2 regions of the Mesorhizobium sp. M1338 genome follow, and region 1 is predicted to be linked to the other one. Evidence: predicted binding sites of a transcription regulator. Region 1 holds the regulator's gene; the other holds the start of a gene.
What was found. The regulator PhoB, encoded in region 1, activates phosphate uptake and scavenging genes when phosphate is short. The targets are predictions, from matches to a motif close to TGTCATNNANCTGTCAT.
Positions count from the first base shown of each region.

Region 2: NKH19_RS25595 (PhoX family protein) is a predicted target of PhoB. The motif match lies at 2,211-2,227, and genes of this name have one in related genera.

Region 1 covers NZ_JAMYLL010000003.1:33,490-36,902, forward strand. The annotation lists gene eglC (endo-1,3-1,4-beta-glycanase EglC) at 1-296, opposite strand, end outside; gene phoB (phosphate regulon transcriptional regulator PhoB) at 1,034-1,723, opposite strand; gene phoU (phosphate signaling complex protein PhoU) at 1,743-2,450, opposite strand; gene pstB (phosphate ABC transporter ATP-binding protein PstB) at 2,476-3,279, opposite strand; gene pstA (phosphate ABC transporter permease PstA) at 3,276-3,413, opposite strand, start outside.
Region 2 covers NZ_JAMYLL010000040.1:7,750-11,162, forward strand. The annotation lists gene NKH19_RS25590 (flavin-containing monooxygenase) at 1-48, shown strand, start outside; gene NKH19_RS25595 (PhoX family protein) at 138-2,141, opposite strand; gene NKH19_RS25600 (hypothetical protein) at 2,438-2,908, shown strand; gene NKH19_RS25605 (hypothetical protein) at 3,290-3,413, shown strand, end outside.

The DNA of each region.
Region 1 (3,413 bases):
GCGCCGGTAACGACGAGGTTCTCGAAATTGTCGGGGAGCTTGTAGCTCATCCATGTGTCGATCGTGTCGATTCCTGCCCCAGGATCCTCGACCACCTTATTGTTGGTGGAATAGAGGTGATAGTAGTCGTCGCCGGCGCCACCGTAGATCGTGACCTTGACGCCGGTGTCTCCCCAGAAGGAGTCGTTGCCGGAGGTGCCATGCAGTTCCGGTCCAGACCCAGTGGCCGAGAACCAATGAGTGGAAGCGCCGGTGTAGGGAAGAGGGATGCCTTTGGCGTTTACGACGGTGCTCATCAGAAATCCTTCCTCATGGTATCCGACCTGGTGAAATCATTCGATACGAGTCCCAGCGACTGCTTCCCAAGCAACGTTGCAACGGATGAAATAGTTCCAGGGAATCGTCATCCGATCCGAGATAATATTGACCATTCGGCGCACATACACTGAATAAAGAGAAGGAATCCGTCCTCCGTCAAAAATATAATTTTAATAAAATTCTATATTTATGTGAAAGTCGCGTGCTTTGACGGATATAGATAAATGCATTAGTTCAATCCTCGCTAGAAGGAGCACGATTTGGAGGGCAGAGTTTTACGGGCAAAATGGCGATTATGACCGACTAATCGCGAACCGTTCTTCCCGCGGCCAGCCGGACACAACAGCAGTTTGAGAGATCGCAGAGCAATCGAGTTGTGAAGTGACCGACCAGTTAGCCACGCACAATCAATTCCAGCATGGCTCACTCCGCTGCGGACGTTTCGCTGCGACCGGGCAACGACCGCGAAGGGTCGGTTAAAGATTTCAATCCCGCCTGCTTGAATGTCCGCCATCGCTTTTTGGATGCCAGAAGCCGCCTGTCGCCTTGGCCCAAATGCGGTCATTCGAAAACTGATGGGATGACCGCTCCTGGGCGCCACATGCTCGTTCTCCACCGATGAGACGAATGCAACATTCCACCCTTCGCGGCCGTTGGCGACCGCCTGCTGACCGAGCTTGAACCTGGGTTCCGATTTATCGGGATGGGATGGGAATTAATCTTCCCTGATCGCGTAGCCTGCACCTCGAATGGTGCGGATGACGTCGGGCATGCGGCCGTTGTTGACCGCCTTGCGCAGCCGGCCGACATGCACGTCCACCGTGCGTTCGTCGATGTAGATCGTCTCACCCCAGACATTGTCGAGCAGCTGGCTGCGCGAGAACACGCGGCCGGGATGGCGCATCATGAATTCGAGCAGGCGGAATTCGGTCGGCCCGAGCCGGATCTCGCTCTTCTTGCGATAGACCCGATGCGATTCTCGATCGAGCACGATGTCGCCGACCTTCAGCACGCTGGACAGCACTTCCGGCTTGGCACGGCGCAGCAGCGCCTTGACCCTGGCCATGAACTCCGGCGTCGAGAAAGGCTTGACCAGATAGTCGTCGGCGCCGGTCGAGAGGCCGCGCACGCGGTCGCTCTCCTCGCCGCGCGCGGTCAGCATGATGATCGGCAGCCGCTCGGTCTCGGGGCGCATTCGCAGGCGTCGGCAGAGTTCGATGCCGGAAACCGCCGGCACCATCCAGTCGAGCACCAGAAGGTCAGGCACGTTCTCCTGCAGCCGGATCTCGGCCTCGTCGCCGCGCGTCACCACCTCGACCTGATAGCCCTCGGACTCCAGATTATAACGGAGCAGCACGCCTAGCGGCTCCTCGTCCTCCACCACCATGATGCGTGGCGCGATCATCGGCTGGTCACCCCTGTCGTCATGCCGCCGGCGCGGACATTGTCGTCTCGTCCTGCTTCGGACGATTGGCCGGCAGCTGCGTGCCGGTCAAAACATAATAGGCATTTTCCGCGATGTTGGTGACGTGGTCGCCGATGCGCTCGAGATTCTTGGCGCAGAACAAAAGATGCGTGCACGCGGTGATGTTGCGCGGGTCTTCCATCATATAGGTGAGAAGTTCGCGGAACACGGAGGTGTATTTGACGTCGATGCGTTCGTCGTCGGCACGCAGTTTCGCCAGCGCGGCGGCGTCACGCGCCGCATATTCCTCGATGACGCCCTGCACCTGGATCAGCACCAGTTGTGCCATTCCATCGATCGAGTGCGAAAGGTCGCGCGGCGTAACGCTGAGGCCGACAGTGCCGACGCGCTTGGCGATGTTCTTGGCAAGGTCGCCGATGCGTTCGAGATCGCCGGCCATGCGGATCGAACCGACGACATGGCGCAGATCGTCGGCCATCGGCTGCCGCTTGGCGATCAGCGTGATGGCGCGGTCGTCGAGCTCCCGCTGGCGCGCGTCCATGATCGCGTCGTCGGAGACGACGCGCTGTGCCAAGGCGTTGTCGGAATTCAACAGCGCCTTGGTCGCACCGCCGACCATCGAGCTGGCGAGATCGCCCATGTCGCTGATGAGCTTGCTGATCTGACCGAGATCCTCGTCGAAAGAAGCGACTGTGTGTTCGCTCATGATCCTGTTCCTCGTATGCCTGAGCTCAGCCGAAGCGGCCGGTGATGTAGTCCTGCGTGCGCTTCTCGCGGGGCGACGTGAAGATCTTCTCGGTGCGGTCGAACTCGACCAGCTCGCCCAGATACATGAAGGCCGTCTGCTTCGACACGCGCGCCGCCTGCTGCATGTTGTGGGTGACGATGACGATCGTGTAGTCGGCTTGCAACTCGTCGATCAGCTCCTCGATCTTGGCGGTCGACAGCGGATCGAGCGCCGAGGCGGGCTCGTCGAGCAGGATGACTTCCGGCTTCACCGCCACGGTACGGGCGATGCAGAGCCGCTGCTGCTGGCCGCCTGAGAGGCTGAGGCCGCTGGCGTCGAGCTTGTCCTTGACCTCGGTCCAGAGTGCCGCGCGCTTCAGCGCCTGCTCGACGCGGCCGTCCATCTCGGATTTGCTCAGCTTCTCGTAGAGCCTGATGCCGAAAGCGATGTTTTCATAGATCGACATCGGAAATGGCGTCGGCTTCTGGAACACCATGCCGATCTTGGTGCGCAGCAGGTTGAGGTCCTGCGAGCGGTCAAGAACGTTCTGGCCGTCGAGCAGCACCTGACCGTCGGCCGTCTGCCTGGGATAAAGCTCATAGATGCGGTTGAAGACGCGCAGCAGCGTCGACTTCCCGCAGCCCGAAGGCCCGATGAAGGCGGTGACGCTGCGCTCCGGCAAGGACAGCGTGATGTCCTTCAGCGCCTTCGATTGGCCGTAGTAGAAGTTGAGGTTCTTGACCTCGATCTTGGCCTTGGCGGTGGCCTCGGCGGCGATCGTCATGTCTGGAGACAACATCTGGCTCATTTGTCCTCTCTGCGTCCGGTCAGGCTGCGCGCAACGATGCTGAGCGCGAGAACCGTCAATGTGATGATAAGTGCGCCGGTCCAGGCCAGTTGCTGCCATTCCTCGTAAGGGCTGAGAGCGAACTGGAAGATGGT
Region 2 (3,413 bases), on a different contig from region 1:
AAACGGATCGCAGGTTCCGCTGGCGCCTCGTCCGGTGCCTCACGCTGATTTCGGCTCGAGCCGCCGGAACCCACGACCTCCATTAGCAAGTCCCTCCGCGAGCAGGGTGAGCACCAGTTGCAAACGAGTGCCTGATATCAGACCGCGATCTTGCCGCCACCCTGTTTGGTGATGGCGACCACCGCCGGCCGCACCGGCATGTCGGGCTTGAAGTCGGGCCAGCGCGTCGACAGGTCCTCGTAGTAGGATGGGCGGCCGAACGGCTCCCAGTCCTCGCCGCCATCGCCCGGATGCTGGACGGCGACGAAGGCGGTCTGATCGTCCGGTGCGAACAGCGGACCGCACATTTCGGCGCCGATCGGCACGCGGAAGAACAGTTTCGAGGTCGCCCGCGCCGACCCTTCGGTGTCCACCGCCCACAGGCCGTCGGTGCGGCCGGTGGCTTTCGGGCCCTGGCCGTCGGTGGCCACCCACAGGCGACCGGCCGAATCGACCGCGCAATTGTCGGGCATGCCGAACCAGCCATTGGCCGTCGTCGCCGTCGAGAAGGTGGCGCCGACATCGGCCACGGTGGGATCGCCGCATTTCAGCAGCACTTCCCACTTGCCCTTGGCAGCGGCGAAATCGCCGCCATCCTCCGATATTTCGATGATGTGGCCGAAGGCGTTTTCGGCGCGCGGGTTGGCGGCATCGACCTGGTCTGCCTTGCGCTTCGAATTGTTGGTCAGCATGACATAGACCTTGCCGTTGACGGCATTGGGCTGGATGTCTTCGGGGCGGTCCATCTTGGTGGCGCCGAGCAGGTCGGCGGCGCGGCGTGTTTCGATCAGCACGTCGGCCTGGCTGGCAAAGCCGTTTTCGGTCGTCAGCGGCCCCTGGCCGAAGACGATCGGCAGCCATTCGACCGAACCGTCGTCGGCGAACTTCGCGACATGCAGCGTGCCGTCGTCGAGAAGGTCCTTGTTGGCGGCATGGTCGTTCGGATTGAACGCCGCCTTGGTGACGAATTTGTAGACATAATCGAAGCGCTCGTCGTCGCCGAGATAGAAGACGACGCGGCCGTCCTTGGCGACGATCGATTCGGCGCCCTCGTGCTTGAAGCGGCCCATGGCGGTGCGCTTCCTCGGCGTCGAGGTCGGGTCGTTGACATCGACCTCGACGATCCATCCGAAGCGGTTGGCCTCATTGGGCTCCTTGGCGAGGTCGAAACGATCGTAATGCGCGGCCCATTCATACGCGCCTTCGGGAATGCCCAGGCGCTTGTAGTTGGCGGCCTCCTTGTGGCCCTCCGGCAGGTCGCCGGAGAAATAGCCGTGGATGTTCTCCTCGGCCATCACATAGCTGCCCCAGGGCGTGACGCCGCCGGCGCAATTGTTGAGCGTGCCGAAAACCTTGGCGCCGGACGGGTCGGCATTGGTCTTGACGCGGTCGTGGCCGGCGACCGGACCGGACAACGCCATTTCGGTGTTGGAGGTGATGCGGCGGTTGAGCTTTCCGTCGCGCACCACCTGCCATTTGCCCGAGACCTTGCGGATCTCGACGATGGTGCCGCCATGGGCAGCCATCTCGACATCGACCTGCTCCTTCGAGAGCGGTGCGACTTCGGCCGACTTCTTGCCATCCTTTTCGACGATCTTGACGATGCCCGGGAACATGAGATGCGGGTTGGTGTATTCGTGGTTGACGACCAGCAGGCCATGTTCGGCCGAACCGTCGATGGCGATGTAGCCGACATAGTCGTTGTTGTAGCCGAACTGCTTCGCCTGAGCCTGCGCCGACTGTTTCGCCGGGTCGAACTCCGGCGAATCGGCAAACAGCGGATCGCCCCAGCGCAACAGCACATCGGCGTCGTAGCCGGGCGCGACATGGTGCTTGTCGTCGATGCCGGCCTCCAACTCGTCGAACGCGAAGGCCGAGCCTTCCGCAGCCCGGGCTTCGTCGGCGCTGATAAGCGCCAGTGGGCTGACGGTGGCGGCGATGGCCGAGACGGCCAGCGAGCCCTTGAGGAAGCCACGGCGCGAGAACCGCGCGGCGATGACCTCGCCCATGGTGCGGTTGTCGGTGAGGTTGGTGGCCGGGCCGTCGTTTTCCTCGAGCAGGCTGGTGCGGAATCGGGCGTCGGGGGAGCGATGTTCGGTCATTTGGGGCTTGCCTCTGGCTTTGGGGGATGGCTGGAGCGTGTTGCCTGTTTAACCCCTTATATCCGGTCGATCACATTTTCGTGACAGCTCAGGCCGCTTTCAACCGCGTTCCACGATCTCGGCAGCCGACCCCTTTCGCAACGGCGCAATGTGGGGACCAAGGTCCCCGATCAGGCCAAGCAAAGGTCCCTGTTGGCGCGGCATCGGTCGTAGGCCCCCTATGCCAAAGCCGCTATGCCGGCAATGGTCGGCCGCTTGCCAATTTCGGCATCGGCCTGATGAAGAGGAGGACCGGGATGCGCGGATCGATCCCCACCCGCTATCGCCGGCTGACTCTGAGAGCGACATCGGCATTGGCGCTGGCCGTCGTCCCCTATCAACCCGCCTTCCATGGCTCCGCTTCTGGCATCGTTGCCGCGGCCGCGCATGCCAAGGATGGCGGACATGATGGCAGCGGTGGTGGAAGCGGTGGAAGTGCCAGCGGAAACAGCGGCAATTCCGGGCCCGGCGGCGGCGGCGATGGCGCCGGCAACGACCATGGCGGAACCGACAATTCCGGATCCGACAACGGCGGAGCCGGTCATCATGTCAATGCGGCCACTGGCGACAAGGTCGAGGTGGACGGCGACAAGATCAAGGTCGAGCATCCCGATGGCACCACGGAAGAGATCGAGAATGATCGTTTCGAGATGAAGGATGCCCTCGGCCGCACGATCATCGAACGTCCGGCGACGGCGCGCGATTTCAGTCGCCTCCAGGCATTGTGAGGCAAGGCCAGCAGGCAGCGGCCCGGCTTCACAAGTCACCTCCGCCGCCCCCGGCGGAGGTGACTTGATGTCCGGCGTCTGCCGCCGCCAGGCATCGGGAAAGCCAGTTTCCCGATGGCCATCGGCGGTCGCGCCGCCGTTCATACGGCACCTATTAGCACATGTGTAGGACTTTAGTCCAACCTTGCGCTTCCAAAAGTCCTAGGAGACAACCGCAACGGTCGGAGGTCGCTTCCGGGCACCACGTCTTTCGGCGATGTTGGTTGCAACTGCAGCGTTTGAGAGTGGGCGGGCCGGGCTCAATCGACGGAGATCAGGATGCACAGATCGCTCACGACCCGTTGTTGCCGGCTTGCGCTCAAATCCGCGGCTGCGCTGGCGTTGACCATCGCTCCCTATCAGATTGCCTTCGACGGCTCCGTTCCCGGGATTTACGCCGCCAGCGCACAGGCAGAAAAGGGTGGCAATGGCGGTGGCAACAGCGGCGGTGGAAACGGCGGCAACA